2 linked regions of the Sporocytophaga myxococcoides genome follow. The protein of the gene in region 2 binds, or shares a complex with, the protein of the main gene of each other region. Links are inferred from orthologs where the notes say so. Each region holds a gene or a part of one and is shown on either strand. Other genes may lie near its edges.

Region 1 (16,573 bases), on a different replicon or contig from region 2:
TGTCCTCCTAATATGTCATTTAGATTAAAAGTGTAGTACGAAATTTGCCTTTTCAGGTTAATAAATATTTGAAAATTAGATTAAATAAGATTAAAAAGTTATAAACAAATAAACTTTACCAAAGCACAAAAACCGTTTATCGAAACCCTTCTGATTTTCATCTAAAAAAAATATTTTCATTCCTCTAGCTTATGAATATTTAAACAACATTAGTCACGCAATACCCGTATCCTCACTAAGATTCAGTTTTTTAGATTTATGATAGCACGAGTATTCTGGCTGTTAGCCTCTGGTATATTTCTCTATTCCTGCATTAATATTAATGTCGGTGAAGAGACTAAAAAAGAGCCTAAGACAAAAAAGGTCAGGGCTTCATATCGTTCCAATAAATTTCACAATAGTAAGAAGCATTATCATAAAGTTGATGACGTGTATACCAATAATAAAGGAAAGAAAAATGCATCTGCTGCTCAGTATAAGAAACAACAGGCTTCAGCTTTGAAGAATCTCAACAAAAACAAAAAATACAATAATGTAAACAAACCTGATACTTCTTTTGAGCTGTATTAATCATCACTTTTTTAAACTTTAGAAAATGAAGATTTACATAAAAAGCCTTATACTGATTACGTTGATATTAAACTCAATTGAGTTAAAATCTCAGGATATTCAATTTTCCCAATTCTACAATGTACCATTGTACATGAATCCTGGATTTGCCGGATCATTGCATAGAACAAGAGTCAGTTTTCACCAGAGGTTACAATGGCCGAAACTTGATGCTAAATATACTACTTCCGTTTTATCCGCTGATACTTATTTCTCCAAATATAAAAGTGGTGTTGGACTGATGGTTTTACAAGACAATCAGGGAGGAGGGCAAATAAGTAGCACTGAGGTACACTTTATGTATTCTTATGAAGTGAATATAAACCGAAAATGGACTTTTAAGCCGGGAATTGAAGCAGCTTATGTTTCAAGATTTCTCAATTATGCAGAACTTAGGTTTCCTCACCAATTCAATAATACACAAGGTCTTGTCAGTGGAACAGACCCGCAGGATTTACTAAATCGAGCAAAAGCTTATGCAGACTTATCAGCAGGAGGAATTTTATATACAAAAGAATTCTGGCTGGGATTTGCTGGCCACCATGTGAACACTCCGAACCAGTCTTTTGATGGAGGAGCTAATGTAAGTACTCTTCCCGCTCAATATTCAATTGTCAGCGGTTATAAGTATGTTTTATTTCAAAGGGTTTCGATGCAGCATGACAAAGAAGAAATAAGTGTCACTCCTACTTTTCAGTATAAATGGCAAGGTAAATCAGACCAATTGGATCTTGGATTATATGGAGCTGTAAATGAGTTCTTAGTTGGTTTTTGGTACAGGGGTATTCCTATTAAGAGGTATGAACAAAGAATACAAAACAATGAATCTATCATTGGTTTTGTTGGATGGAAAGGAGAAACGCTCAGAATCGGTTATAGCTATGACCTTACCGTATCAAGATTGGCCAGAGCAGGCACCGGTGGTTCACATGAATTCAATTTAACTTATGTTTTCCCTAAGAAACATAAGAAAAAAATTATGAAGAGATTGCCTTGTCCATCATTCTAATCAACTTAATTTCAATAAAAAAAGACTTTAAGGAATCTGCCTTAAAGTCTTTTTTTTATTGATAAAAAGGAATCCTATAAACTATTCTTTTACCTATTTCAGATTCTTGCATTAATATAAATAGGAATAAGAATACAATCTTTAACAACTTCTATCAAACCTTTAGAATAATCCTCTTAGCTTCATTATCAGTTAACAGCTAAAAGTATTTTTAATTATAGTTCTTAAAATAAAACGGATAATCATTTCCCAAATTGAAGTTCACTTTCCTACTATTTTAAACTTCTGCGATAGACGTTGTATCAATGCTTCTGCAGGATCCTTCAACGCAAAAAATCAATGCTTTCAGAGAGCCTACTGTCAGAAGAGTAATATATGTAGCTTTCTTTCTCTAGCAAATATCTATGCTAGAAAATTATTTTTGATCCTCATAATGCTGCAGGAAATCAGGAAAGAGGTTATAAACAAAAAGAGGTTGCGTGCCGCAACCCCTTTTAAAAACTAAGTAAAATATATAATTTTTATTCTATAATTTCTATTTCAGTTCTTCGGTTCATTTGTTTATTTTCAGGAGTATCATTAGGCATAATAGGTTTTGTTTCTCCGAATCCTTTCGAAGTCAACCTGGAGCCTGCTATATTTTTACTTATAAGATAATCGACTACAGCTTTAGCACGTGCATCTGACAACCTGAGATTATGATCATCATTTCCATCACTATCTGTATGTCCGGAAATGAGAATTCTGATACTCTTATTATTATTCAACAGCTCTACCAACCTCTCAAGCTCAGCCTCAGACTCTTTTCGAAGTGTTGCCTTATCAACATCAAAGAAGACGTTTCTTAAGACAATTTTGGTTCCCTTCTTCAATTGTTCCATACAGATCTGATCATCGATTTCCTGATAATGCTCAAGAAATGGAATATCTATATTCTTAGAATAGAAAACATAACCAGGTGCCTCTACACTTACACCATAGTTTTTTCCCGCAGGAAGAATAACTATATAATTACCAGTACTTGAATTAGGCGTATAGATACCAATCACCTCCTGTGTAGTATTATCTGTAACGGTTATCTTTCCAGTAATCGGGCTATTTAAGTTACAATTAAGTATCTTTCCTTTTAACACAACCAGAGCAGCTTCAACATCTGTTCTTTCAAGCATATAAATATCTTTTTCACCATAGCCTCCCTCTCTTTCAGATGCGAAATAAGCCCTCTTGTTGTCGGCAGACCACACAAAGAAAACATCATCATCTGCAGTATTGATAGGATATCCGACATTCACAGGTTCAGTAAGGATAGCCCCGGTTTCAAGATTTATAGTACAAGAAAATATATCATATCCTCCCATAGATTTATGTCCTTTTGAACTGAAATAAAGTGTTTTTCCATCCGGGTGAATGAAAGGAGCATCTTCATCATATTTCGTATTTATTTTAGGGCCAAGATTGATTGGTTTAGCATACTCACCATTAGGTAATTTTCTTGCCATATAGATATCACGCCCTCCCTCCCCTGGTCTGTCACTGGTAAAAAATATAATTTTCTTATCCGGCGTAATACTCATATCAGACTCCCAGGATTTTTTGGTATTTATGTTACGGCCAATATTGCGTGGTGCAGACCATTCAGTTCCCATTAAATCACTGACAAACAAGTCTCCATTATTTTCTTTAGACCATCGGTATATAAATAATTCCTGCCCATCTGCAGAAAGACCTACAGAACCATCATGAGAATCTGTATTGATTCCGTTTCCCAAATCCTGAGGTTTGGTCCACTCTCCATTTACTTTATTTGAGATGTATATATCCTCAAAGTATTTATTATCCTGTATATCTATCTGGCCACCAGTGGTGGTGTCTCTTCTGGATATAAATATTATAGTGCTTTCATCTGCGGATATGGAAGGGTGATAATCTGGAAATTTTGAATTGACATTTGGACCAAGATTGGTAATTTTTACTTCTTTGGGATTTTTCATCAATTCTATTCCATTCTCACAATTGGCAATAAGTCTTTCTGCAGTCTGCTTATCAGAAGGAACATTTTTTTTGTATGTATTCAATAATGTTATAGCCTCTTGAAATCTATGAGCAAGATGATAAGAAACCGCAAGATAATAATCGAGGTCAGAATACTTAACCCCTCCCGATTTGGCCTTCTCCAAATATGGCAAAGCTTTAAGCTTTTGATCTGTGTGATTATAACACAAACCCACTGAATAAGAAATTTCAGGATCATCAGGCTGTAAACTGTCAGCTATTAAAAATAAATTCAAAGCTTTTATAAAGGCTTCCTGATCTCCGGACTTACCAATTCGAAAAAAATTAGCAGCCTCATCAGTTAATCTTTTTACTTCCTTCTTATTGCTCTGGGCATTTGTATTAAAATGAAAAAGCAACAAAAGAAGGAACAGGAAAAACTTCAGTCTATATTGAGTAAACATTGAAAAGATTTTTTTAGTATCAATTTAATACGTAACAATTTAATTAATATGTTAAATATTTGCAGAAATTTTAAAAGAGAGATAAATATTGTTAATAGGTAATTAGTGGCAATTAGTCTCCAAAAGGTATATAAAAAACAAAGGTCCTTAGTAACCTAAGGACCTTTTGAGGTTCCGAGCGGATTCGAACCGCTGTAAAAGGTTTTGCAGACCTCTGCCTAGCCACTCGGCCACAGAACCATGTTTTGGTGATGCAAACTTATAACAAATACTTCTAACTTCAAAAAAAAATAACATTTATTATAAAATAGAAATGCTCTTACGAGCATTTCTATTTATAGGAAAAGATTATTCTCCGTCTTCTTTTTTCTTAGCTTTTGCTTTTTTCTCAGCAGTAGCCTCGTCTTTATTCATTTGCTTCTTAAGATCAGAAAGTGCTTCTAAATCTCCAAGAGTTGATTTCTCAACCTCAGGTAAAGATGCTTTTGCAGGAGCTTTTGCTTTTGCAGTTTTCTTAACTTCTTTCGCTTCTTCAGCCTGTTCTGCTGCAGAATGAACTCTTGTATGAGATAGAACAATTCTCTTCTCATCTTTAGAGAACTCAAGAACTTTGAAATCTAAGCTTTCTCCAACTTCAGCTGTTTTACCATCTTGTTTAACAAGATTTTTTGCACTTGAAAATCCTTCGATTCCGTAAGGTAGCTCAAGCACAGCACCTTTATCATTTTTCTGGATGATAGTTGCTTTGTGAGCAGAACCTACAGTGAAGATTGTTTCGAATGTATTCCAAGGATTTTCCTCTAGTTGTTTGTGTCCCAAAGCAAGTCTTCTGTTTTCAGCATCCAGCTCAAGAACAACAACATCAAGTTTATCTCCTACTTTAACAAATTCAGATGGATGTTTGATTTTCTTTGTCCAACTTAGATCACTTACGTGAACAAGTCCATCGATACCTTCTTCAAGCTCGATGAAAAGACCGAAGTTTGTAAGGTTTCTCACAACTCCTGAATGCTTAGAACCTACTGCATACTTAGTAAGTACATCTTGTTTAGTCCAAGGATCTTCAGTTAATTGTTTGATACCAAGAGACATTTTTCTTTCTTCTCTGTCAAGAGTAAGAACAACAGCCTCTAGTTCATCACCAACTTTGATGAAATCCTGTGGATTTCTCAAATGCTGAGACCATGACATTTCAGAAACGTGGATCAGACCTTCAACTCCTGCAAGGATTTCAAGGAATGCGCCATAATCTGCAACGTTAACAATTTTACCTTTAACTTTTGAACCAACCTGAATAGTCTCAGGAAGTGAATCCCAAGGATGAGAAGTAAGTTGTTTCATACCAAGAGAAATTCTTTTCTTCTCGTCATCAAAGTCAAGTACAACAACATTAACTTTTTGATCAAGTTTAAGAACTTCTTCTGGATGATTGATTCTACCCCATGAAATATCAGTGATGTGCAATAAGCCGTCAACTCCACCAAGGTCAATGAACACACCGAAGTTTGTCATATTCTTGATAACACCTTCAAGTACTTGTCCTTTTTCAAGGTTGTTAAGGATCTCAGCTTTTTGCTTCTCGATATCTTTCTCGATAAGTACTTTGTGAGAAACTACTACGTTATCGTTGGTATAGTTGATTTTCACAACTTTTACCTCCATTTTCTTGCCAACAAACACATCAAAATCTCTGATTGGTTTCACGTCAATCTGAGAACCTGGAAGGAATGCTTCAACGCCATAGATGTCTAGTATAAGACCACCTTTAGTTCTTCTTTTAACTATTCCTTCGATAACGATATCGTTATCAAGTGCTTTTTGAATATTGCTCCAAGCCTGAACAATCTTAGCTTTTCTTCTTGATAAGATAAGCTGTCCCTGAGCATCTTCCTGATCTTCTACAAATACTTCTACTTCTTGTCCCACTTTCAGATCTTCAACATCACGAAACTCTGACAATGGAACTAATCCGTCTGATTTAAAGCCTATATTAAGGATCACGTCTCTGTCTGTGATACCTACAACAGTACCTTTAACAACTTCTTTCTCATTTACCTGGGTGATTGTACCTTCGTAAAGAGCCTCCAATTCTGCTCTTTTCTTAGCATCATAACCTGAACCGAAACCTTTGGTATCAAAGCTTTCCCAGTTAAAATCTTCTTTTGGTTTTGCCATAATAATTAATAGTCTGCCCTATTTACATCAATCGCCGGGCAATACGACTGAAATTTTGGTTTAACATAAAATAGTTTTATCTGCCTTTAATCAGCACCGCTTTATTCTCAAAAACGGAGTGCAAAGGTAAGAAAATTTCTCACAATTCTAAAATCACTGATTTATAGAAGATTTTAATTTTAAAAGATTTGATTAATGGAGGATAACTTATGTGTATAAATATTTTTCTCCTTATTGAAAATTCCATTTTCATCAAGCATATCTATTCTTACTTCTCCAGATGCATGGATTATCACATTCTGATCAAGCAAAATACCAACATGAATGACTTTACCGTGAGCATTATGAAAAAATGCAAGGTCTCCTGGGAGACGCTCTGAATAGGGCTTTTTAAAACCACACTCTGCCTGGTGGTATGAATCTCGTGGTAATTGTTTCCCACAGAGTTTCATTACTTGTTGAGTAAAGCCAGAACAATCGATTCCAAAATGAGATTTTCCTCCCCACATATACGGGGCTGCAAGGTAAAATTTAGCAGTACGCTCAAGAAATTTCAAATCCGGAGTATGATTAATAAATTGAGCTTCACCGTCATATCTGAGGATATTTTTCCCGATAATCACGGTACCGTTGTTATAAAATGGAAGTGTACTTCCCATTAAAATCGGAAAATATTTCCCATTTCCTTGAATCACTCCCATAACATCTTTACAAACTGGCCATTGTAGTTTTTGGTATTCAGTGAAATACTCCTTTCCCACCGGTTCATATTGTTTTGAATCAATCCAGCCTTTATACTGATCCTGAACGATTTCTATGTAAACCCATTTTCCATCTTCAGACTTATTCAATATTGTAAAAAGTTCTCCAAACAATAGTTGTGTTCCGATTTCACTCTTGTCAGATGGTTCTAATTTAACAGGCACTACACTCAAACCACAGACTCCGTAAATTTCCAGTAAAGGCTCTTGATGCATTATTTATATAATTTTTTTCAGCTTAAATATAAAAAAATAAACTTACGGTTAATAACGATCTCTTTCAAGCTCTCTTCTAACATCTTTTGCCTTAATATCTTCCCGCTTGTCATAAAGTTTTTTTCCTTTACCTAAGGCTATTTCCAATTTGGCAAACCCTCTGTCATTTACAAACAAACGGACCGGAATAATAGTGAGCCCTTTTTCATCTCCTTTTATAAGCAGTTTTCTTAGTTCTTTTTTGTTGAGCAACAGTTTTCTATCTCTCAATGGTTCATGATTATAATAACTTCCTTCTGTATAAATCGAGATATGCATATTCTTGACATACAATTCATTCCCTTTAAAAAAACAAAAGGCATCCTGAAAATTTACTTTCCCCTGGCGAATGGCTTTGATTTCTGTGCCTTTAAGAACCATTCCTGCGGTAAAATTTTCAAGAAACTGGAATTCAAATCCTGCCTTTTTATTTCTGATATTGATATCTGATGATATTTTTTCCTTTGCTGCCATTTTTTAAAAATTCATTCTTGGATCAGGTACTAATGCCTGACTACTAAAATCTCCTTTAACATATTTAAAATGTGCTGCCATTGCAATCATTGCAGCATTATCTGTGCAATACTGAAAATCAGGAACGTAAACTTTCCATCCTTGAGTATTAGCCTCCATTTCAAGCACTTTCCTTAATCCTTTATTAGCTGACACTCCACCAGCAATGGCCACTTCCCTGATTCCTGTTTCCTGAACTGCTTTTCTGAGTTTTCTCATAAGAATATCAATTAGAGTATATTGAATACTTGCACAGATATTATTAAGATTTTTAGCAATAAACTGTTCATCCTTCATTGTATTATTTTGAAGAAAATAAAGAATTGCAGTTTTTATACCACTAAAAGAAAAATTCAATCCGGGCGTGTCGACTTTTGGAAAGGTATAGGCTTGAGAATTTCCTTCTTGAGCATATTTATCAATTAAAGGTCCACCCGGATATGGAAGTCCCAATAATTTGGCCGATTTATCAAAAGCTTCTCCTACAGCATCATCTTGAGTTTCTCCGAGAATCTCCATTTCCAGATGATTTTTAACCAACACTATCTGAGTATGTCCTCCACTCACTGTCAAACAAATAAAAGGAAATTCAGGTTTTGGATCATCAATAAAATGAGATAAAATATGCGCTTGCATATGGTTCACTTCAATAAGAGGTACATTAAGCCCCAACGCAAATGACTTTGCAAAAGAAATCCCAACCAGTAAAGATCCTAAAAGACCTGGGCCTTTAGTAACAGCAACTGCATTTAGCATGGATTTTGTTATATTTGCGTTTAGCAATGCCTGATTGACAACAGGAATAATATTTTGTTGGTGAGCTCTTGAGGCAAGTTCAGGGACAATGCCGCCATATTTAATATGCACATCTTGCGTTGCTACAATATTTGAAAGAATTTTACCGTTGCCAATTACCGAAGCCGCAGTCTCGTCACAAGATGATTCTATTGCTAAAATATAAGGACCCATTTATAAATTTTGAATACAAGGCGAAAATACCTGATTTTTTTTAAAAGGTTAACAAAAACCATCTCATTTACTGCATTAGGTATTATCCTTTTGCTGATGGGGATGATTTTTGCCATTCGCTCCCCAAAAGTACAAACTTGGGCTGTTAATAAAGCCTCTTCCTATATTTCAGAAAAATTACATTATCCTATTTCTGTAAAATATGTAGACATTAACTGGTTTGACAAGATTATTCTGGAAGGTCTGGAAGTAAATGACACTCACAATGGGAAAATGATCTCGGTTGGTTATGCAAAAGTTGATCTGAATTTTCTTAACCTCCTTTATGGTAATGTAGCCATAGACAAAATAAGCCTGGCAAATGGAAAAGTTGAAGTATTCAGATACAAAGATGGTGGCATCAACATATCCGACTTTGTGGCAGCTATCCAGGACCTTTCTGCCTCCTCTGACACTTCTGCAACGCAGTCAGCTCCTTTTGTGATTGAAGCGGTCAATGTTGAGAACATGCTTTTCTCTTATCATGATTTCAGAAAAGAAAAAATCACCTACGGATACGACTATTATCATTTTGCGCTCACTGATATTTCTGCTGACGCGACCAAACTTAAGTTCTTTAAGGATACTGTCCAGATAAATGTACATAGATTAAGCACTAATGACAGGCAAACCAAACTGAATGTTCATCAGCTTACAACCCTCTTTACCTTTACGAAAAGGAACATGGAGTTCAAAGATCTTTATGCTGAAATTGGTGAAAGTATTGTTAAAGATTATGTCCGTTTCGATTACAACACAATTGATGATCTGGGAGATTTTAATGAACAGATTGTCATGACTGGTAATATCAATCAATCAGTAGTAACCAGCAGAAACCTTTCACACTTCGCCCCGGATCTGCAAGGCTATAATGACATTTACACGCTTTCGGGAAAATTTAAAGGAAAGGTCATCAATTTTTCTGTAAACAATTTTGATCTGCAATTTGGTAACAGAAGCAGAATGAAAGGTAAAACCAAATTTGACGGTTTACCTGAACTGGAGCAGACTTTTATGGATCTTAATTTTAAAGAAACAGACATTTACGCTGCTGACATACAACAATATGTGGGTGATGATGCTGCCAACTTTCTTAAAAAACTGGGGAAAATAAAAGGCAGTGGAATATTTACCGGCTTCCTAAACGACTTTGTAGCAAAGGGAAATTTCACAACCGGCCTGGGCGTAGTAGAATCGGACATCAATTTAAAGATTCAGGAGAATACGCATCCCAAAGCACATTATAAAGGAAACCTAGTCACAAAGTCTTTCAACCTCGGTAAACTTGTAGGATATGAGAATAAAGTTCAATTGCTTGACATGGAAGGAACAATCGAAGGCAAAGGATTCACTTTGGACGATGCAGAAGTTTTTATAAATGGGAAAGTCCACAGGATCGGAATAAACAACTACAATTTTAAGAATATCACAACTACTGCAAAGCTAAGTAAGCAGTTTTTTAATGGAGCTGTAGCAATAAAGGACAGCAACATCGTGCTTTCTGTTAATGGGGAAGTAGATCTAAACAAACATAAAAATCACTTTAATATTCAGGCCAATCTTGAGAAAGCTAATTTGAAAGCAATTAACCTTTCTTCAATAGAGACTTTTGTGAAAACAGAAGCGTATTTCAATTTCACAGGAATGACATTGGATGAAATATTCGGTAAAGCAATTTTCAGAAATAGCTATCTGGTTTATAAAAACCGAGAAGTATTTCTTGATTCTATGCAAATAATAAGCTCAAAAACAGATAGCATAAGGAATTTCTCTGTAAAATCAGACCTTGCAACTATACAGGCTGAAGGTAATTTTAACTTTACCACACTAGCTTCAAACATTGAAACTTTATGGAATGAATATGAAATGACTGCCAGGAATAAAAGGAGTGAACTTGATAAATATTATGCCAACAAGAAGAAAACTTTTGACCAATACCGGCTTGATTTTAAAATCAACCTAATAGATATCAATGCTATTTTAGCGATATACCTTCCCAAGCTCTATCTTTCTCCTGGTGTTAATATTGAAGGAGATTTCACATCAGGGTATTCAAGTACCCTCAACCTTTATACAAAGGTTGATACTTTGTATTACAATGAATATGAGTTATTAAAAACAGAAGCACAAATCTCCGCTTCCAAGCTTTCAGACAGCAGCCATGTGCTCGCTATGTTCTTTGTAAAATCAGATGAGCAAATTCTTAAATCTTTTACTCCAACCAAAAATCTTCAGATTGAAGGCATCTGGAACGGAACCCGAGTAAACTTCACTTCACAGATAGCACAAAAAGGAAGCAGTAACTCTGCTAAGCTATCAGGCAATCTTGATTTCAATGAAAACCACAGAGTTGTAAATCTTAACGATAATTCTTCCCTGAATCTTCTGAATAAGAGATGGAAGATTCATCCATCCAACTCTATTACTTTCAATTCTGAAAAAATCCTATTTGAAAATTTTACTGTTTCCAACAACAAACAAACAGTAAGTCTGGACGGTACATTATCAGAGGTTTCTTCTGACGAGGCTTTTCTCAAAGTAATTGACTTTCAGCTAGAGACCATAAACCCGTTATTGACAGACGTTTCATTAAAAGGTGTCCTTACAGGATCAGTGAATATTCATGATATATTCAACAACCCTAACCTAGGAAGCAGTTTATTTATCAATGATTTACATGTAAACAATTTTTTAGTAGGTAACATTATCGGTACATCTTCATGGAATACTGAAAAAAGTGTTCTGGACCTTGATGTAGAAGTCGAGCGGTTGAGCAACATTATAATTAATGTAAAAGGTAATATTCAACCAGGTAAAAACGGTAAAAGTGAAAACCTTAACCTCATTGCTGAATTAGACAAAGCGGATCTGGATCTACTTAATCCTATATTCAAGGGCGTATTATCTGAAGTTTCGGGCAAAATAACAGGAAATTTCACCATTGGAGGCTCTCTGAAAAACATTGTGCTGAAAGGTAATGGGAATGTTCAGAGTGGCAAATTCAAAGTAGATTACCTTGGCACAACTTATTATTTCTCTGACAATATTTATTTCGACGAAAACCTGATAGGATTCAAGAGGTTAAAGCTCAAAGATTCAGAAGGGAATAATGCTGTTTTAGATGGTGGTATTTTTCATGATAACTTCAGAAAATTTGTAGTAAACCTAAAAGGCTATCTCGATAAGGTTTGCGTTTTGAACACTACAGAAAAAGACAATGAGTTATTCTATGGAAAGGCGATAGTAAGCGGAAATCTGGAGATTTTGGGTGCTTTTTCGGATTTGAAAATAACAGCCAATGCCAGATCCCAGAAAGGTACAAACATACATATTCCTCTGACAGAATACTCTACAGTTGAAGAACAAAGTTATATCACTTTTACAACTTCCAAAAGTAAAGCTGCCATTACCAAAGAAACTGTTGACTTATCAGGAATAACACTTGACTTTAACTTTGACGTAACAACTGATGCGAATATTGAAATCATTTTTGATAAAAAAGCTGGTGATAAACTCAGAGGAAATGGTTCCGGAAATATAAAAATGAGCATTGATACCCGTGGCGATTTCAATATGTTTGGAAATTATCGAATAGAAAAAGGTACTTACAATTTCTCACTAGCAAACATTATCAGCAAAGAGTTTACCTTGCTCCCCAATAGCAGGATCTCCTGGACAGGAGACCCTTATAAAGGGTTACTTGATATCAAGGCCGCCTATAGACAAAACGTTTCCCTTGCCCCTCTAATTGATACAGGAAGAGTAAGAAAAAATCCAGAATTAAAAAACCGATACCCTGTAGATGTACTAATGGGAATTGAAGGAGATTTAATGTCTCCACGTATCAATCTAGATATTGATATCCTTAAGTCTGACCCAAATATGGTGGAAGATGTTATCGAATTTGAATCCAAAATTAAAACCAACGAACAGGAATTAAATAAACAGGTATTCAGCTTACTTATCCTGAAAAGTTTCTCCGCTCAGGACGGATCTTTTAATGGTATTGGAGGATCCAGCGGTAATCTGAGCGAACTTCTCTCTAATCAGCTAAGCAGCTGGCTATCTCAACTTGATAAAAACCTTCAGGTGGATATAGACCTTAATGCAATGAACACCTTTATGTTACGATTCAGTTATACGATGCTGGAAGGTCGACTAAGAATATCCCGTGACGGAAGTTATCAAAACACCAATAGCAGCAATCAGAATAACTTTTCAAGTATTGCAGGAGAGTGGACTATTGAGTACCTTCTTAGTCAGGACGGAAGGCTAAGACTTAAGCTATACAATAAGAATAATAATAACGCACTCTTAAACTCAGTTGCCACTAACAATATCAACAATACCTCTGCAGGCTTCAGCATTATGCACACACAGGGATTTAATAATCTGAAAGAACTTTTCGGAAAAAAAGAAAAACCAAAGAGAGACACCATAATTTTTGATATGGGGGAAGGAAGAAAAATATTCGAAGAGCTGGCTGAGGAGAAAAAAAGAGAACAGGAAGAAGAAGAGAAGAAAAGCAATAATACGATTAATAATACTACTATCACTCCTCATAGGGAAGAAGACGAAGCTGAAGCTAAATAAATGAGAATCTTTATTTTATTTTTTATCTCATTAATAAGTTTTGCATCCACGGCCCAGGATACTATCTCTGCAATAAATAAAAAAAGACTTATACCTGTCACCACAGGCATTGTAGGATTATATACAGCAAGTATGATTGGTCTAAATGAGCTTTGGTATAAGAATAACCCAAGAAGTTCATTCCACTTTTTTGACGACTCCGGGGAATGGAAACAGATGGATAAGCTGGGCCATGCTACTACTTCATTTCATGAAAGCCGCTTTGCTGTTGATGTTCTCAAATGGAGCGGAGTACCAAAGAAAAAGGCTTATATCATAGGAGGTCTGGCAGGATTCGTATTCCAGACTCCTATTGAATTTCTTGATGCTTATTCTTCCGAATATGGCTTTTCTTGGACAGATGTTGCCGCCAATGCATCGGGTTCTGCCCTTGTAATCGGGCAATACCTCCTTTGGGACGAGCTTAGAATTCAGCCAAAATTTTCATTTCACAAAACAAAATTTGCAAAAGAAAGACCTAACGTTTTGGGAAAATCGCTTAATGAACAATTACTAAAAGACTACAACGGCCAGTCATACTGGTTATCATTTAATATTCATTCATTTCTTCCAAATAAAGAAAGTAGATTTCCCCAATGGCTAAATATTTCATTAGGTTATAGTGCTGAAAATATGATTTATGCCCAAGACGTCCAGAACAAGGCTGCAGGATATGATCCTTACAGACAGTATTTTCTAAGTCTTGACATTGATTTCACTAAAATAAGAACCCGAAGCAAAGTATTGAATTTCATTTTTGATTATGGCTTAAACATACTGCATGTTCCTGCTCCGGCTTTGGAATACAGCAGAAAAGGATTTAAATTTCATCCTGTTTACTTTTAAAACTATGAAACCAGGAGATAAGGTCAGATTTATACATGGGAAAGAAGAAGGAATTGTCAGAAAAATCATCAATTCCAGAGACGTTGAAGTAGAGATCCAGGATGGATTTCTTATTCCTGCACTAATAAAAGAACTTGTGGTGGTTGCATCAGCAGAAAGCTTTATTGCAGCAGAAGAACCCGGACAGGAAATTGCACCCGAAAGGCTCAAAACGGACGGCATTTATCTTGCCTTTGTTCCTTTCAATGATAGAATTTATTCCATTCAGCTTATAAATGAAAGTGACCTTGATATTTCGTTTACCTTCGGCAGCCTGACTGATGAAAATTATATAGGTATTAGTACCGGAAACCTGAAAACAAAAGCTCATATCAAAGTTGGAGAAGCATCTGTAAAAGATTTTGATTCCTGGCCATCATGGATAACACAATGTCTATATTTTAGTTATGGACGAACTATTTACAAAGAGCCACTGGTAAGAAAACTAAGCATAAAAGCATCAACTTTTTATAAAAATAAAAAGCTGATTCCTCTTATAAATGAACAAGGTTATCTGTTTAAAATTGATGATAAACAGACTCCTATAAATAAGGAAAAACTTGTTCAGGAAATGTATTCTGCTCCTCAGGAAGTAAAAGAATTTTCCAGACCAGCTCCTGAAATAGACCTTCATATAGAAAAACTAACTCCTGATCATTTGAAGTTAAACAACAGCGAAATGTTGGAAATACAGATCAGGCATTTTCAGAAAAATTTAGATAACGCAATTGCCTCTGGCATGGATGAAATAACGTTTATTCATGGAGTTGGCAACGGAATTTTGAAATTAAAAATTCAGGAAATTTTAAGCAGAACCAAAAACATAGTCTATTTCAAAGATGCAAAAAAAGAAAAATTTGGATATGGCGCGACGCTGGTAAAGATTAACTAAAACCAGAAAGCTTTGGGGATTGTAAAATCAGATATACATTTGTAATTGAATGCAAGCCATCTTATCGTTCCGACTTTTGAGTCGGGAAGGAAAGTCCGGGCAACAGAGAGCACCATACTTCCTAACGGGAAGGCTTTTCATAGTTTTATGAAAGGACAGAAAGTGCCACAGAAAATTACCGCCTTGCAAAAGGTAAGGGTGAAAAAGTGAGGTAAGAGCTCACTCGTTTTGCAGTGATGTAAAATTGGGGTAAACCTTATGGGTTGAAAGACCAAATAGGTTCCGTCTACAACAGAGTTGCTCGCTCTGATTCCGGCTAACGGAATGGCGGAATGGGTAGGTCGTTTGATTCCCGATGGCGACTTCGGGACCAGATAAATGATAAGACAAGACAGAACCCGGCTTAACGGCTTGCATTTTTTTTATTTAATCTTTAAAACCGAACAACGGCACAAACATGGCTCATATTCTAATAATAGATGACGAGAGGAGCATCAGAAGCACTCTGAAAGAAATTCTGGAGTTTGAGAAATATCAGGTAGATGAAGCAAAAGACGGGGAAGAAGGTATGGCATTAATTGAAAAAAATAATTATGACCTGGTACTTTGCGACATTAAAATGCCTAAAATGGATGGCATGGAAGTACTTGAAAAAGCTCTTGAACTCGGGAAAGACACTCAATTTATCATGGTATCTGCCCATGGCAGCATTGAAACGGCTGTAGAGGCTACTAAGAAAGGCGCCTTTGATTTCATTCAAAAACCACCGGATCTTAACAGACTGCTTGTTTCAGTAAGAAATGCACTGGACAAATCAAGCTTGGTAACTGAGACAAAAGTTCTCAAGAAGAAGATCAACAAAACTTTTGACATACTTGGAAAATCTCCTGCAATTGAAGAAGTAAGAAAAACCATAGAAAAAGTTGCACCTACAGATGCAAGGGTTTTTGTCACAGGACCCAATGGTTCTGGAAAAGAACTTGTGGCTAAATGGCTTCACGCGAAAAGTAACCGGGCTAATGGTCCGATGGTAGAAGTCAATTGTGCTGCAATTCCTGGAGAACTCATTGAAAGTGAATTATTTGGACATGAAAAAGGATCATTTACTTCAGCCATCAAACAAAGAATAGGAAAATTTGAACAGGCAAACGGTGGGACCCTCTTTCTGGACGAAATCGGAGATATGAGCCTTTCTGCACAGGCAAAGGTTTTGAGAGCCTTACAGGAAAACAAGATCACTAGGGTTGGTGGAGAAAAAGAAATTAAAGTAGATGTAAGGATTGTTGCCGCTACCAATAAAAACATATTGAAGGAAATTGAAGAGAATCGATTCAGAGAAGATTTATATCATCGTCTGGGAGTTATCCTTATCCAGGTT
Region 2 (16,509 bases):
ATTATTTCACCTAAGGTTAATTCTTCTATTAAGTCCTGGTAGGGAGCTGTAAATGTGAGTTTTTGATAAAGATGCTCAGGAGAAAATTCTGTGTTATTTGAAAAATATTTTACTTTTCCTTCATTCGGGGAAGTAAGTCCGGCAAGTATTTGAATTAAAGTGGATTTTCCGGAGCCATTTCTGCCGGTAATGGCATAGGATTTATTTTGCTGAAAATTCAGGTTAAGATTTCTGAAAAGCCAATTCCGGTCAAATCTCTTGCCTAAATTTTCAGCGATAATATTCATGTTTTACTGACTGAACCCTTTCATAATACCTCTATCTGAGCTGCGAATGAAATTTACAATCTCATCTTTCTCTTTCGAAGAAGTAAAGTTCACTTCAATATGATCCAGTGCTTTTGAATTGTTATATCCTCTCAGATATACCGTTCTGTATATTTCCTGTATTTCGTTGATCTTGTCGTTACTGAAACCTCTTCTTCTAAGACCAATGGAGTTAATACCACAGTAGCTTAACGGTTCTCTGGCAGCCTTGGTGTAGGGAGGTATATCTTTTCTTACCAGCGAACCTCCTGATATCATAGCATGTGCTCCAATTCTTACAAATTGGTGAACTGCGCTGGATCCGCCAACTATAGCATAATCATCAACAGTTACATGACCTGCTAGCTGAACCGAATTGGCCAGAATACAATTATTACCTATGATACAATCATGAGCTACATGCACATATGCCATTAGAAGGCAGTTTTTACCAACTTCGGTTTTGTATTTTTCTATAGTACCTCTATTGACAGTCACACACTCTCTTATGACACAGTTGTCGCCAATGATAGCAGTTGTTTCTTCTCCTGAGAATTTAAGATCCTGAGGGGGAGCAGAGATAACAGCTCCCGGATAAATTTTAACGTTTTTTCCGATTCTGGCACCTTCCATGATGGTCACATTTGGACCAATCCAGGTTCCTTCATCTATTTCAACATTTTTATGAATTGTCGAAAATGGCTCAATAACAACATTTCTGGCAATTTTTGCCTGAGGATGTATATAAGCTAAAGGTTGATTCATAGGGATTTTCCTGTGTCTTTCCTTACAATACTAGCAGACATTACTGCTTCACAAACCAGATTATTACCAACAAATGCCTGCCCTTGCATTTTAGCAATTCCTCTTTTTATAGGAGCCAATAACTCGCACTTAAATATTATCTGATCTCCGGGTACTACAAATCTCTTGAACCTACAGCTTTCTATACTTAGGAAGTAGGTCCAATAGTTGTCAGGATCCGGTACTGTATTTAATACTAAAATTCCTCCAGTTTGAACCATTGCTTCAATTTGCATTACACCTGGCATTACAGGGTTTCCAGGGAAGTGTCCCTGAAAAAATGGCTCATTGATGGTTACGTTTTTGATACCTGCTACCGTTGTCTCGTCCAGATAAAATATTTTATCAACAAGCTTGAACGGATATCTGTGAGGTAAGGCCTTATATATTTGATTTACATCAAGTACCGGAGGCATATTCGGATCATAATGAGGAATCTGATTCTTAGATGCCTCTTTCATGATTTTCTTAATTTTTTTTGCAAATGCTACGTTAGCAGCATGCCCTGGACGGGCTGCAAGAATCTGAGCTTTTAAAGGTCTACCTACAAGAGCAAGATCTCCGATTACATCAAGCAGCTTATGTCTTGCCGGTTCATTTTTATAACGTAATTCAAGATTATTAAGAATGCCTTCTTTCTTAACCTCAACTTTTTGCTTGTTAAATAATTTTGCAAGGTGCTCCAGCTCATGATCTTGTACAACTCTGTCAACAATTACAATGGCATTGTTCAGGTCTCCACCTTTGATAAGGTTTTGCTTCTGAAGCATTTCCAGCTCATGAAGGAAACAGAAAGTTCTACAGGATGCAATTTCTTTAGAAAACTGGTTGATATTCGTAAGAGAAGCATGCTGACTTCCCAAAACCGGAGAATTATAGTCTACCATTACGGTAACTCTATAATCATCAAGTGGAAGAGCTGCAATTTCTATGTTCTTTTCATTATCTTTATAGAAGATGCTGTGCGGAACTTCAAAAAAGTTTCTTAATGCATTTTGCTCCTGAAAACCAACAGTTTCCAGTGCTTCCACAAAAGGCTGAGAGCTGCCATCCATAATCGGGGTTTCAGGACCGTCAATCTGGATGAGAACATTATCGATCTGCAATCCCATAAGTGCAGCAAGCGTATGCTCTACTGTACTTACTCTTGCTCCATTTTTTTCAATTGTGGTTCCTCTTGATAGGTCAACTACATAGTCGACGTCTGCTTCAACAATAGGTTGGTTTTCAAGATCAACCCTTTGAAAAACAATCCCGTGATTGGGGGGCGCAGGTACAAAAGTCATGTTAACTTTTACTCCTGTATGTAATCCTACTCCTGAAATAGATACGGGACTCTTGATGGTATGCTGTTTTACGTTCATTTAACCTTATAAAGTCGGCAAATTTATAATTTTTTCCTCAAGTTCCTCAATTCTTTTTTGCAAATCCGGAAGTTTTCTGAAAACACTACTTGATTTCAGAAATTTTTTATATTCAAATGCAGGGGATCCATGTATGGCTGTCCCTTCTGTTGTTACCGATTTGCCAACTCCTGATTGAGCTCCTATGCTGGTTTTATTTGCCAATGTGATATGTCCAACAATTCCTACTTGACCGGCAATGACACAATTTTCTCCTATTTTGGTAGATCCGGAAATTCCGGATTGTGCAGCTATCACTGTGTTTTTGCCAATTTCAACATTGTGAGCAATCTGAATCAGATTGTCAAGTTTTACACCATCATGTATGACTGTTGACCCCATGGTTGCACAATCAATAACAGTATTTGCTCCAATGTCTACATGATTTCCAATAATTACGTTACCTACCTGAGGTATGGTTTTGTATGTGCCATCTGGTTGTGGCGCAAATCCGAAACCATCGCTACCTATTACTGAACCGGAATGGAATGTACAATAACTTCCGATTTTTGAATCTGAATAAATTTTTACTCCGGGAAAAATAATGGTGTTATCTCCAATTGTAACATTATCTCCAATATATGCCTGAGGATAAATTTTTACATTTTTTCCGATTCGACAGTTTGTTCCAATATAGGAAAATGCGCCACGATAAATATTCTCTCCCGTAGAGGAATTTTGCCCAATGTAAGAAGGGGTTTCCACTCCAGTTTTCATAAAACTAATGAATTTGTGGTATTCTTCGAGTAATGTTGTAAAACTGGTATAGGGATCATCAACAAGAATTAAAGTGGTTTTAACCTCGCTTTTGGGAACGAATTTCTTGTCAACTATAACAGCCGAAGCTTGAGTGGTATATAAATAAGGTTCGTATTTTAAATTTGATAAAAAGGAAATACAACCTTCCTGACCTTCTTGAATTTTTGCCAGTTTGCTGATTTTCAGGCTATCACTTCCTTTGACTTCTCCCCCAATTAAATGGGCAATCTGTCCTGTTGTAAATTCCATTAAACTAATTTAAACAAATTATTAACTATGAACCATCTTACAAAGATACATTTTTAGGCCAGCATAAATAATGTTTTTTTACTATTTTACTTATAGCCTTTATGTTGGGAAGATCAGAGGCCTGGGCGACGTCCAATACTTGTCCTTTTTTTGTAAGAACATTTATTTTATTGCTTACCGGAAGGTATGCTCTGTTTCTTAGAACACCATTTACGACAAAATATTCCGAATTTTCTTCAGGCAATCCGAGATTTTTTACTACTTCTTTTCTTAGCTGATCAATCTTTTCTTCCTCAAATTGTGTCCTTGATATTTCAATTCGGAATAACTTCCTTTCTAATAGCTGGTTACATAACAACGACAATACAGGGTCTTTATGATTTTTCCATATTTTTATCGCTCCCCATAAGTCATAATCATCGAGACTGGTAAAAGCTTGAAGGTAGAGATGATTTTGAGTAAAATCATCAAGTGTTATTTTTTGCTGAAGGAAAACATTTAATGCCTCCGATGCATATAATTTTTCACCGGTCAGGGATAAATGCTGAGCTCTCCTTATAATTTGTATCAGCATTTTTTCTGCGCTCACGGTTGTTTTGTGCAAATAAACCTGCCAGTACATCAGTCTTCTGGATGATAAGAAATTTTCAATGCTGTATATTCCCTTTTCCTCTATAACTAATTCGTCGTCAATAATATCCAGCATTTTAATGATTCTGTCTGCTCCGATCGTACCTTCCATAACCCCGGTAAAAAAGCTGTCTCTCTTAAGGTAGTCCATTCTATCCATATCGAGCTGGCTGGATATAAGTTGATGGAAGAATTTCCTTTCGTATAAGTTGAGAAACATTTTTACGGTAAGATCCAATTTTCCATTAAACTCATTATTTAGCTTTTCCATAATAAGATATGAAAGCTTTTCATGGGCTATATGCGAAAGCAGGGTTTTCTCCAGGGCATGTGAGAATGGACCATGACCAATGTCGTGCAACAATATGGCAGCCAAAGCGGCTTCTTTTTCTTCTTCTGATATCTGATGTCCGCGACTTCTTAATCTGTTCAAGGCCATACCCATTAAATGCATAGCTCCTAGAGCATGATGAAACCTGGTATGAAGTGCCCCGGGATACACTAGGTCAGTAAGTCCTAATTGTTTTATTCTTCTCAGTCGCTGAAAATAGGGATGCTCTATAATATCAAAAATGAAACTTCCGGGAATTGTAATAAATCCGTAAACCGGATCGTTGAATATTTTCTTTTTATTCAAAACTTTTTAAGTTAACGAAACTTATTGATATGGATTTAATGTACTTTTAGTGTTTACGAATTTTAATTCTATGCAAAGATACAATATTTTATGGGCGGATGATGAAATAGATCTACTTAAACCCCACATAATTTTTCTTAATAATAAAGGCTATGATGTAACTCCTGTACCTAGTGGTGCAGATGCATTAGAGAAGTGTAATGAGGAGAAGTATGACATCGTATTTCTGGATGAAAATATGCCGGGTATGACCGGTTTGGAAACTCTAAGTCAGATCAAAGCCATAAAGCCAAATCTTCCGGTAATCATGATCACTAAGAGTGAAGAGGAACATATTATGGAAGAGGCTATCGGAAGCAAAATAGCTGACTACCTCATTAAACCATTAAATCCAAATCAAATATTATTGAGTATCAAAAAGATATTGGATAATAAAAGGCTTGTTACTGAGAAAACCAATATCGGTTATCAACAGGATTTCAGAAATCTTAGCATGGCTTATAACGACCGTATTGGACATGAAGAGTGGGCTGAGATATACAAGAAGTTGGTTTATTGGGAGTTAGAGATCGATAATACCGAGAACAAAAGTATGAAGGATATTATTGACATGCAGAAAAGTGAAGCCAACAAGAACTTTGCAGATTTTGTAATTGATAATTATGAATCATGGTTAAATGATGCAAACTCTTCAAAACCTGTTCTATCTCATCAGATTATGAAAAAAAAGGTATTCCCTCTATTGGAAAAAGAGCAACCTTTATTTTTTATTCTTATCGATAATCTCCGATATGATCAATGGAAGGTTCTGGAGTCAACCATTAATACTTATTTTAATGTGGATGAAGAGATTAACTATTATTCAATTCTACCAACGACAACAGCTTACGCCAGAAATGCAATTTTTTCAGGTTTACTACCTTCTGAAATAGAGAAAAAATTTCCTCAATATTGGGTTAGTGATGAAGAAGAGGAGGGAAAAAATAATTTTGAAGAAGAACTTTTAAAAGCTCAGTTAGTAAGAAACAAACTTGATATTAAAAGCTCTTACAATAAAATTATCAATATTAGTCATGGCAAATCTTTATTGGATAATATCAATAACCTAATGAACAATAAGTTGAATGTTATTGTCTACAACTTTGTCGATATGCTGTCTCATGCTCGAACAGATATGGCAATGGTTAGAGAACTTGCTCCTGACGAATCAGCCTATAGATCATTAACCAACTCCTGGTTTCAGCATTCTCCATTGCTGGAAGCTTTAAGAAGGATTGCTGAGAAAAAAGGTAGAGTGATCATTACTACTGATCATGGCACAATAAGGGTTAAAAAACCATTTAAGATAATCGGAGATAAAAGTACTAATACTAACCTGAGATATAAGCAGGGGAAAAACCTTGGCTTTGATGAAAAGGACGTTTATGTCTGCAGAAAGCCGGAGCGCATGTTTCTTCCTAAAAGAAATGTGTCTACAGCTTATGTGTTTACCATTGAAGATTATTTCTTTGCCTACCCCAATAACTATAATTATTATGTTAATTATTACAAAGATACTTTCCAGCATGGAGGGGTTTCTTTGGAAGAAATGATAATTCCTTTTATAACCTTGTCTCCAAAGTAGGGTTTAGTTGGGGAAGTAAATGAATTGTCTGGTTGATAAATTTTTGTAAATTTACCGACCAGACAATTCTTCTTTCAGACGATTCATGGGAGAAAGTACACAACCTTATAAAATATTACAGAGCAAGGATCTTTCTGAACTTAAACAGGTAGCTTCGGAAATTATTAAATTTGCCGATTTAGAAAAAATTTGGCTGTTTGAAGGAGAGATTGGAGCAGGAAAGACCACTTTAATAAAGGAAATTTGCAAAGAACTTGGGGTATCTGAAAATGTAAGTAGTCCGACATTTGCTTTGATAAATGAATATCTTGGAGCTAACAGCAATAGCATTTACCATTTTGATTTTTACAGATTAAAAAGCGAAACGGAGGCACTTGATATAGGCAGTGAAGAGTATTTTTCTTCAGGAAATATTTGTCTTATAGAGTGGCCTTCAAAAATAGAATCTCTTATACCTCCGCATCATTTAAGAATTTCTCTAAAAGTAGATAATAATCAACAAAGAATTTTTCATCTTTCTAAAACATGAAAAGCAGCTTAAAATCGGGTATTGAAGCTCTGGCAAAAGAACATGCCTTATATCCTCAAGAGGCACTATTAAAAATTCCTGAAGGTACAACCCGTCTTAATATTGGTATTCCCAAGGAGATACAGGATCTGGAAAATAGGGTGTGTCTCACTCCTGAGGCTGTAGCATTGTTGGTTAACAATGGTCACGATGTGGTGGTCGAAACAGGTGCTGGTGTATCGGCAAAATATTCTGATAAAGAATACAGTGATGCAGGAGCTAAAATAGCTTATTCATCTCAGGAAGTATTTCAGTCTAATATTGTATTAAAGATAGAACCGCCTACTATACAGGAAATCAGTATGATGAAACCTGGAAGTACATTGTTTTCTGCACTTCAGATTTCAACGCTTACCCCGGAACTTGTTCAGGCTATCAACAAACAAAAGCTGATTGCGCTTGGCTTTGAATTTATTGAAGATAAGGTAGGGGGAATGCCTGTTGTAAGAGCCATGAGTGAAATAGCAGGCAGTACTGTTATGCTTATTGCAGCTGAGTACCTCAATAGCAAAAATGGAAAAGGAGTTATATTGGGAGGAATTACAGGAGTACCACCTACAAAAGTGGTAATTCTTGGCGCCGGAACAGTTGCAGAATATGCGGTACGTGCTGCTGCAGGATTAGGATGTGAGGTGAAGATTTTTGATAATCAGGTATATAAACTCAGAAGGTTAAAACATGATTTGGGGCTTCAGATTTATACGTCTACAATAGATACTATTACATTAAGAAAAGAATTACGGGAAGCAGATGTTGTGATAGGCTCTCTTAGGTCTGATGAGGGGAGTCCATGCGTAGTTACTGAGGATATGGTAGCTGAAATGATGCCTAATTCAGTGATAATCGATGTTAGTATTGATCAGGGTGGTTGCTTTGAAACCAGTAGGGTTACCAGTCACAAAAACCCTATTTTCAGGAAGTATGATGTGATTCACTATTGCGTACCCAATATCGCATCAAGAGTCGCCAGAACTGCGACGACAGCATTAAGCAATATATTTACTCCTATTATTTTACAAATAGCTAAAAAGGGAGGGACTGAGGAATTGATTTATTCAAAAGAATGGTTTATGAAAGGAGTCTATTCCTATAAAGGTAGTCTTACTAATCCTTATATAGCTAAGAAGTTTAATATGAAGTATAAGGATATGAAATTAATTTTAGCAGCAAGATTTTAAAAAGCTTAAAGTAAAAGCTATAATAAAAAAGAAACCGGTCAAATAGACCGGTTTCTTTTTTATTATAGGATATTTTTGGGAATAATACTATTCATACATAATGTTCATCTCCACACGTCTGTTAGCCTGTCTACCGGCATCTGTATCATTAGTGTCTACAGGTTTTGTTTCTCCGAAACCTGCAGTTGTAATTCTGCTTGCATTTACACCTTTGGTTCCAAGATAACGTTTTACAGATTCTGATCTTCTCTTCGAAAGATCCATGTTGGAGTTGTCATCTCCGACGTTGTCAGTATGTCCTTCTAAATGTAGTTTTGATCTCGGGTTGTTCACCATTACAGACGCAAGTTTGTTCAGTGAATTGTAAGAAGAACTAATAATAACATCACTATTGGTTTCAAATAACAGATTTTTGAACGCTTCTTCCAATGCTTTCTTTTCTTCTGGTTTAATTTCTGGGCATCCTTTGTTAGATTTCACCCCGGGGGTTCTCATGCAAAGGTCATCATAATCTCCAACGCCGTCACCATCTGTATCTACAAAAGGAGGAGGACAACCTTTGTAGGCAATAGTACCTCTTTCTTTAGGACATTGATCCTCTTTATCCTGAATACCATCACCATCCGTATCAGGACAGCCCCTGAACTGTGCTATTCCAGGAGCATCGGGACATTCATCTTTATTATCCATAATTCCATCCTTATCTCGGTCTCCCCAAGGACATCCCTTGTTTTCTTTAGGGCCGGCTTCATTTTTACATTGGTCTTCGTAGTCATAAACTCCGTCAAAATCAACGTCGTATGGACAACCAAAAGTTGTAACGGGTTCGCCTTTAGGTGTATGAATACATTTGTCTCTTCCGTCAGGTACACCATCACCATCAGAATCTTTGTCTTTCCAGACTATTTGATAAGGTTCTTGTTTTTTATTTCGTCCCTTTTTTGCCGCTTTAGCTTTCTTTTTAGTCTGTGCGGGATTTTGCGCAAAGGCCTTTTCTCCAATAAAAGAAAGTATAAACAATATTGAACTAAAGAGTATTAATTTTTTCATCCTGTAATACTTAAAGTTGATCTAAACCTAAAAGTAGTGTACTGAAAAAATGAAAAAAAGGCTGAAATTTTTTGTCAATTTTCAGCCTTTTAAGGGAAAAAGTTTAAAAGAGAAACTTTATAAATCTAGAATCGTAAAATGCCTTTTTTAAAGATTGGCCAGACTTTTTTCCAAAGCCTGAATTTCTGCTTCGGCATCTGCTTTTTTCTTTCTTTCAAGCTCAATAACAGGAGCAGGAGCTCCTGCTACGAATTTTTCATTGCTTAGCTTTTTCTCTACGCTGGCAAGAAAACCTTTTTTATGCTCCAATTGCTTCAATAGATTTTCTTTTTCTTTTTCAACATCTATAGAGCCTTCAACCGGAATATAAAACTCAGAGCTACGAATAATGAAAGTAGAAGCACCGTCAATAGGTTGTTGTGTTGTTTCTATGCTCTCAATACAGGCAAGTTTCTTAATAATAGGACTAAATTTGCTTAACAGTTCAGCAGGTACATTTTTAACAAAGAGCTTCAACGGATCAAATTTTGCTATTTGTTTAGCATTTCTGATATTTCTTATATTAGAAACTATCTCTATAGCAAGGTCTCCATGTTCAATAGATTGTTTGTCTATGGTTTGGCTTGCTTTGGGCCATTCAGCAATTATAATGCACTCGTTCTGCGGTCTTTCCTTGATTTTATGCCAGTATTCTTCCGATATAAATGGAGTAAATGGATGAATTACTTTAAGTAGTTTTTCAAAAAGATTGATTGTCTTTGTATAAGTTTCACGATCAATAGGCTGTTTGAAGCCTGGCTTTATCATTTCAAGATAATTAGAACAGAAATCATCCCAAACCAGCTTATACACACTCATAAGGGCATCAGATAGTCTGTATTTTGTAAAGTTATCTTCCAGTTCTATAAGAGCAGTTGTAAATTTGGATTCCATCCATTCAATAGCTGCGATGTTATCCTCATTATTTCCTTCTTTTATTTCCCATCCACTAATAAGATTATAAGCATTGTGGATTTTGTTAGTGAAATTTCTTCCTTGCAGACATAGCTTTTCATCAAATAACAAGTCGTTACCTGCAGGAGAACTTAAGAGCATTCCAACCCTTACACCATCAGCGCCATATTCCTCAATCAGATCTAAAGGATCGGGTGAATTACCAAGAGATTTGGACATCTTTCTGCCTTGTTTGTCTCTAACGATACCTGTAAGGTATACCTTCTTGAAAGGTATTTCACCGCGGAACATATAACCTGCCATGATCATTCTTGCAACCCAGAAGAATAGAATTTCAGGAGCTGTTACAAGATCATTAGTAGGGTAGAAGTAGTTAATGTCTTTGTTTTGCGGATCTTTAAAGCCATCAAATACAGAAATAGGCCATAGCCATGAAGAGAACCAAGTGTCCAGTACATCTTCATCCTGTCTTATATCTGAAGCTTTTGTGCCTGAATAGTTTTTCTGAAACTGTTCTAGGGCTTCTTGTTCGGTGAAGGCTACAACAGGCTCAGCTGATGGGTTATTAATCAGATAATAAGCTGGAATTCTTTGTCCCCACCAAAGCTGTCTGGAGATACACCAGTCTTTGATGTTTTCCATCCAATGTCTGTATGTATTTTTAAACTTGGAAGGAATAAGCTGAATTTCATCATTCATCACTGAAGAAAGGGCTTCGGGCTTTTTTTCCAGAAACTTCTTCATATCTACAAACCATTGAAGAGATAATCTTGGCTCAATTACAGCATCAGTTCTTTCAGAATATCCTACACTGTTTTTTATATCTTCTGTCTTTAGTAAAAAAGTTTTTTCCTCAAGTTCTTTAGAAATGAGCTTTCTTACTTTGAATCGGTCTTCGCCTATATACAACTGAGCATTAGCGCTGAATGTACCATCGTCATTCATGATATCAATGATTTCAAGGCCATGCTTCTGGCCAAGTGCATAGTCATTAACATCATGAGCAGGGGTAACTTTCAAGCAGCCTGTTCCAAATTCCATATCAACATACTCATCCATTATCACTGGAATTTTTCTTCCGATAAGAGGAACAATAGCTTTCTTACCTTTCAGATGCTGATATCTCTGATCTTTTGGATTAACGCAAATGGCAGTATCTCCGAGAATAGTCTCTGGTCTTGTAGTTGCTACTGTAATGTATTCTTCAGAACCATCTATCTGATATTTTAGAAAATAAAGCTTTGAATTTACTTCCTTGTGAATAACTTCTTCATCAGAAAGAGCCGTTTTTCCTTGCGGATCCCAGTTAACCATTCTGTTTCCTCTATAGATAAGGCCATCTCTGTATAATTTTATAAATACTTCAATTACAGCATCAGACATCTCTGGCTCCATTGTGAACCTGGTTCTGTTCCAATCACATGAAGCACCCAGTTTTTTTAGCTGTTCAAGAATAATTCCGCCGTACTTCTCTTTCCATTCCCATGCATATTTTAAAAATTCATCTCTTGAAAGATCACTTTTCTTAATACCTTTTTCTCTTAGCATTGCAACTACCTTTGCTTCAGTAGCAATCGATGCATGGTCAGTTCCGGCTACCCAGCAGGCTTCTTTTCCTTCCATTCTTGCTTTTCTGATCAGTACATCCTGGATGGTATTGTTAAGCATATGTCCCATATGCAAAACACCTGTGACGTTTGGCGGAGGAATAACAATTGTGTATGGTTCCTTATTTGGATTAGGCTTTGCTGCGAAAAATCCGTTATCCATCCAATAGGAATACCATTTGTCTTCAACTTCTTTGGGACTGTATGTCTTTTTAATTTCCATCTTTATATTTGGTATGCTTTGCGAACCGGCAAAATTAAAAATATTTATTGCTTAATAAAATCTGCTTTTTCGGTAAAACAAAAAATAAGAGGTTTACGGCTCACAGGTTTCAATTTAAAATAAAAAAGTCTAAATTAAGCTTAACCGAAGCAGTTCTCCCTCTTCCCTATATTGCTTCAGAAATAATTTAATTTCTTCTATTGTAAATGTAAGGTCTTAATTTACAATATAGTAAATGAATTTAATCTTTATTCCCTATAGAAGCGCTGCCAAAGTTAGCCTGAAATGACAATCGCTTTTTAAAATTTTCTTTGCAAGAAAAAGATATTTAGGAAAAATAAATCGTTGTTAGTGGAGAAAGATGGAGGGAGATGGTGAATAGAGGAATTCAGGCACAATTTGTGTAAAGATTTTTTCGGTACTTTTTATTTAGTTATTAAAAGGGAAATATAGAAAGGTGTCTTATGCCAGAGAAAAAGTTTAATAAAGTTCTCCTTGTTGATGATGATAAAATCAATAATTACATAAATCTCAGATTAATAAGGAGAATAGGTTTGTCGGAAGAAATTATTGTGACAAACAATGGTCAGGAAGCAATTACTTATCTTAAGAAATGTGATAAGAACGAGCTGCCTACTCTTATTCTGCTGGATATAAATATGCCAGTAATGGATGGATTTGAGTTTTTGGAAGAATATGAAAAATTAAAGGTTAATACTGTTGAAAGGCCTATGATTGTGGTTTTAACAACGAGTACCAATACAAATGATATTAAAAAGGTGGAAAGTTCTCCAATTGCTGCGGGATATATAAATAAACCCCTAACAGAAGAGAATCTGCTGGGGTTTATCAGAAGAAATGCTTCGGTGGTTTAAATATTAACTATTAGTTTACCTTTTCCAATTTTTTATTGCCTGTCTTAATTATTTCGACAGGTTTATTTTTGTCTATTGATTCTTCCTGACTTGCTGAGGGAGACTTAAAGTTTTGCACAATTGTCATCTCTTTGATGAGGTTTTCCGCACCTGCATATTTATCAATGATGAATAAAATATATCTCACATCTACTGAAATTGTTCTTTGTAATTTTGGCTCATAGATAATATCTCCGCTCATTGCTTCCCAGTTGCCATCAAATGCACATCCAATTAAATGCCCATAAGCATTCATAACAGGGCTTCCTGAATTTCCTCCGGTAATATCATTGGTGGAAATAAAGTTTACAGGAAGGGTCCCTTTATATCCGTATCTGCCATAATCTTTTTGATTGTACAGGTCTATTAATTTTTTAGGAACTATGAATTCTTCGTTTTGGGGATCTTCTTTTTCCATGATACCTTCAATGGTAGTATAGTAGGAAAAGTGTGCTGCATCTTTCGGATAATAATCTTCAACTGAACCATAGGTTAGTCTCATGGAAAAGTTAGCATCAGGATATAGTTTAGCCTCTTTATTCATTTCCCTGATTCCTTTAAGATATAAGTTATTAGCGGCATCCAGTTTTGCGAAAATCATACCCAGGAAAGGTCCGGCAAGTGTTCTGAAATCACTTATGATTTCTTGACTTGTTTTGAAGGCAGGATCTTTTTCCAGTACCTTTGCTGAAGGCTTTTTAAGAAAATTATCCATTTTTTCCTTTGAAGCAAGGATTGAATTTGAAAATACGTATGCAGCAAATTTATTGAAGTCGCCTTTGTATTTCTTATTTACTTCTTTAAGGACTGAAGGCACTAGTTTGGGATTTACATCATCATGATACATTTTTAACAGTGCGGCAAAAATCTTTTGGTCCGTTGGTGGATTATAATTTTTAAAGAATTCATCAGCCAGTTCTTTAGCGGCTTTGGTTGCAGCCTCCGTTTCCTGTGGTGTTTTAGCCTTTTGCAGTGCCTGGTAGAATCCATTCAGCTTATATGCAAAAAGCAGGATTTCTGTGCCAAAGGCAGCTTCTTCGAGGTAAGTATAGGCGGGAGCAACAATTTTATATTCCTCATAAGTTTGCTCAAATTGAGGAAGCAAATCACCATAGGTCTTTTTTCTCTCAGGGTCAGAATCGGCCCATTCCTGAAATTTCTTTTCCCTGGCTTTCTTTTGATCTGCAACATCCAGTCTTCTTAATCCTTGATTCTGACCTATAAAATATTTGTAATAATTAATTACCTGAGCATAATTTGCTGCATATTTGATTCTTACCTCCGGATCGGCATCCATATCTTCTTTCATAAGAGCCAATCTTTTTTCCCTGATTTTGATTTTATCAGGATTGGTGATTTCATATGCAAGTTTAACTCCTTCGGATGTTAGATATCTTTCTGTACTTCCCGGATATCCCATTATCATTGTAAAAGAACCTTTTTCGTATCCGTCGAGTGAGATAGTTAGATGAAATTTGGGTTTTAAAGGAATATTGTTTGCTGAATATTCCGCAGGCTTGCCATCCGGTCCAGTATAGACTCTGAACAAGGAAAAGTCTCCTGTATGCCTTGGCCACATCCAGTTATCGGTATCACCTCCGAATTTTCCGATACTGGATGGTGGTGCTCCTACTAGTCTGATATCTTTAAATACTTCATAAACAAACAGGTAAAATTCATTCCCTTCGAAAAAGCTTTTGATTTCGGAAGTATAATGCGTTCCTGCTATTGCTGATTTTTCAAGTTCAGTAGAAATCTGTTCGATTTTAGCTTCTTTTTCATCAGGGTTTAGCCCTGCACATTCTCTCAGAATTCTATCCGTTACATCTTCCATTCTTACCAGAAAAGTTACTGTAAGGCCAGGTGTAGGGAGTTCCTCAGACGTTTTTTTTGCCCAGAAACCGTCAGAAAGATAGTCGTGCTCAACCGTACTATGCGATTGTACAGATTCATAACCGCAGTGGTGGTTAGTAAGAACTAGTCCTTTATCAGATATGATTTCTCCTGTGCAATACCCTCCGAAATTTACAACAGCATCTTTTAGGCTTGAATGATTTGCACTATAGATCTCATCTGCTGTCAGCTTGAGACCTTTCTTTTGCATATCTTCATAGTTAAGCCTCTTGATGAGTAAAGGAAGCCACATTCCTTCGTCGGCACGACAGAAAGGATTTAAAGAAAGCAAACAGACAGTAAATACGATAAGTTTTTTCAACATGATATTCTCAATAGATTTTTTGGTAAAAAATATAAAAGCTTAAAATGCTTTAGGGATTAAATTGTTTAACAAAAGGAATAAATACCATATTTTATGGTCAATTCAGAGCAATATATTAAAAAAGTAGTAAGTTATAAGTAGTAAGTAATAAGTTTTGGAAAGTTGACCTAAACCGAAAGTTTAATCGTCCTTGAGGAACTGTGTACTCAGTCCTGACTTAAAACTTACTACTTATAACTTACTACTCAAATAGCTGCTTTCAAACTGAAAAACAAGCCAGTCTGGAGTTGTTTATTAATAGAATATTCAAATCTGAAGACTAGGTCATAATAAGTGACTAAATCGAATCCTGCACCACCGCCCCAGAGCCATTGATTTGCTAATATAGCATTACCAGGAATATTAGTATGGTCTACTACATAACCAGTATCAAAATAAGTTTTCAAATAGAGAGTTAGGGGAATACTTCTGATTTTTTCTGTTGGGAGGAAGCCCAGTTTCTTTTCTGTTTTAAAAAGCCTGTATTTGATGTTGCTTTTTAAAAGGCTATAGGAGGAGCCGTCTATTACAAAAAGCTCATATCCGCTGATATAATCTTTCATATAGCCCAATCCACGAATGTTATAATAGGGTTGTTTAGATGGAGTCGAATATTTTAGGGCGCTTCCGGCAGCAACAAAAAATCCTTTACCGAGCGGTTTGTAAACAGAGCCTTCTGTTTTTACTGAAAATATATTTACATCATCTGCGTCTAAAAGTCCCTGTTTATCTACTTCAGCTTTTATATAAAAGCCATTTAAAGGGTAATAAGTGATATCTCGCCTGTCATAGGTAAAAGTGTATTTTAGATCTAAATAATTTTGGCGAACCCTTTGATTTAGAAAATAGTCAGGATTTAGTTCTGCAATCGAATCTGATATTCTGTTGGCAAAAAATCCAAGGCTCAGGCTGTGAAATTCGTAAAACTTCCTTCTGTAAGAAAGTGTGAGGCTGCCAGTAATTCTGCGTCTGACAAAATTCTTTCCTTCGAAAAATGCCAATTCATTTTCTAGTGTTTGATATGGAATTTTTTTGTTTTGGATGATTCCGGCAAAAAGGACTAAACCAATCCTTTGTTTGAGATCAAGATAGGGAAATGTATAGGTAAGTTCTGCTTTAGTAGAAAAACCGGCATTCACTTTTAATCTTAAAGTTTCATTCATCCCCCTTACATTTTTCTTAATAAAGTTTATCCCATAATCAATTCTGGAAAGGTCATGATTTCTGGTGTGCCACCATTCATTGAAATTTCGGTCGGCAAGACTTAATATCGGAAGAGGATAAGTGAAAAGCCTTTCTTTTACAACGATTTCTAATTCACGTACAGTTGAATCTCCAATTAAGATG

The links.
Region 1: the proteins of tsaE (region 2) and tsaD are in contact, whole or in part, in a crystal structure (PDB 6N9A), measured with the Thermotoga maritima proteins. The link is inferred for Sporocytophaga myxococcoides from one-to-one orthologs. Residues at the interface, in WP_004082108.1 of Thermotoga maritima: Leu37, Gly38, Lys46, Lys57, Val59, Lys60, Ser61, Thr63, Phe64, Thr65, Leu66, Met67, Val69, Pro71, Tyr82, Arg83, Leu84, Asp86, Asp88, Phe89, Asp93, Ile128, Asp130, Glu131, Arg134; in WP_004082750.1 of Thermotoga maritima: Cys10, Asp11, Arg49, His50, Leu82, Gly84, Gly135, Gly136, Glu154, Thr155, Leu156, Asp157, Asp158, Ser159, Glu162, Asp165, Lys166, Arg169, Leu170, Tyr175, Lys213, Thr214, Leu217, Tyr218, Gln221, Arg222, Asn324.

What each region holds. Positions count from the first base shown.
Region 1 is NZ_BBLT01000004.1:1,820-18,392, forward strand. What follows is about bases 6,746-9,555. They hold tsaD (tRNA (adenosine(37)-N6)-threonylcarbamoyltransferase complex transferase subunit TsaD), read right to left. Parts: upstream 8,748-9,555; coding sequence 7,743-8,747; downstream 6,746-7,742. Other genes in these bases: MYP_RS10295 (C40 family peptidase), read right to left, coding at 6,746-7,226; smpB (SsrA-binding protein SmpB), read right to left, coding at 7,275-7,739; MYP_RS10310 (translocation/assembly module TamB domain-containing protein), read left to right, coding at 8,757-9,555. Outside these bases: MYP_RS10270 (hypothetical protein), read left to right, coding at 259-570; MYP_RS10275 (PorP/SprF family type IX secretion system membrane protein), read left to right, coding at 596-1,618; MYP_RS10280 (OmpA family protein), read right to left, coding at 2,140-4,074; rpsA (30S ribosomal protein S1), read right to left, coding at 4,423-6,249; more of MYP_RS10295, read right to left, coding at 6,429-6,745; more of MYP_RS10310, read left to right, coding at 9,556-13,379; MYP_RS10315 (DUF2279 domain-containing protein), read left to right, coding at 13,380-14,264; MYP_RS10320 (Smr/MutS family protein), read left to right, coding at 14,269-15,195; MYP_RS10325 (sigma-54-dependent transcriptional regulator), read left to right, coding at 15,653-16,573.
Region 2 is NZ_BBLT01000008.1:209,658-226,166, forward strand. Bases 5,473-8,218 are described here. They hold tsaE (tRNA (adenosine(37)-N6)-threonylcarbamoyltransferase complex ATPase subunit type 1 TsaE), read left to right. Parts: upstream 5,473-6,496; coding sequence 6,497-6,940; downstream 6,941-8,218. Other genes in these bases: MYP_RS18325 (bifunctional response regulator/alkaline phosphatase family protein), read left to right, coding at 5,473-6,411; MYP_RS18335 (alanine dehydrogenase), read left to right, coding at 6,937-8,157. Outside these bases: MYP_RS18300 (ABC transporter ATP-binding protein), read right to left, coding at 1-287; lpxA (acyl-ACP--UDP-N-acetylglucosamine O-acyltransferase), read right to left, coding at 291-1,070; MYP_RS18310 (bifunctional UDP-3-O-[3-hydroxymyristoyl] N-acetylglucosamine deacetylase/3-hydroxyacyl-ACP dehydratase), read right to left, coding at 1,067-2,473; lpxD (UDP-3-O-(3-hydroxymyristoyl)glucosamine N-acyltransferase), read right to left, coding at 2,480-3,520; MYP_RS18320 (HD domain-containing protein), read right to left, coding at 3,558-4,787; more of MYP_RS18325, read left to right, coding at 4,858-5,472; MYP_RS18340 (OmpA family protein), read right to left, coding at 8,245-9,207; MYP_RS18345 (valine--tRNA ligase), read right to left, coding at 9,355-11,991; MYP_RS18350 (response regulator), read left to right, coding at 12,456-12,866; MYP_RS18355 (S46 family peptidase), read right to left, coding at 12,877-15,123; MYP_RS18360 (BamA/TamA family outer membrane protein), read right to left, coding at 15,369-16,509. UniProt on the Escherichia coli protein: Required for the formation of a threonylcarbamoyl group on adenosine at position 37 (t(6)A37) in tRNAs that read codons beginning with adenine.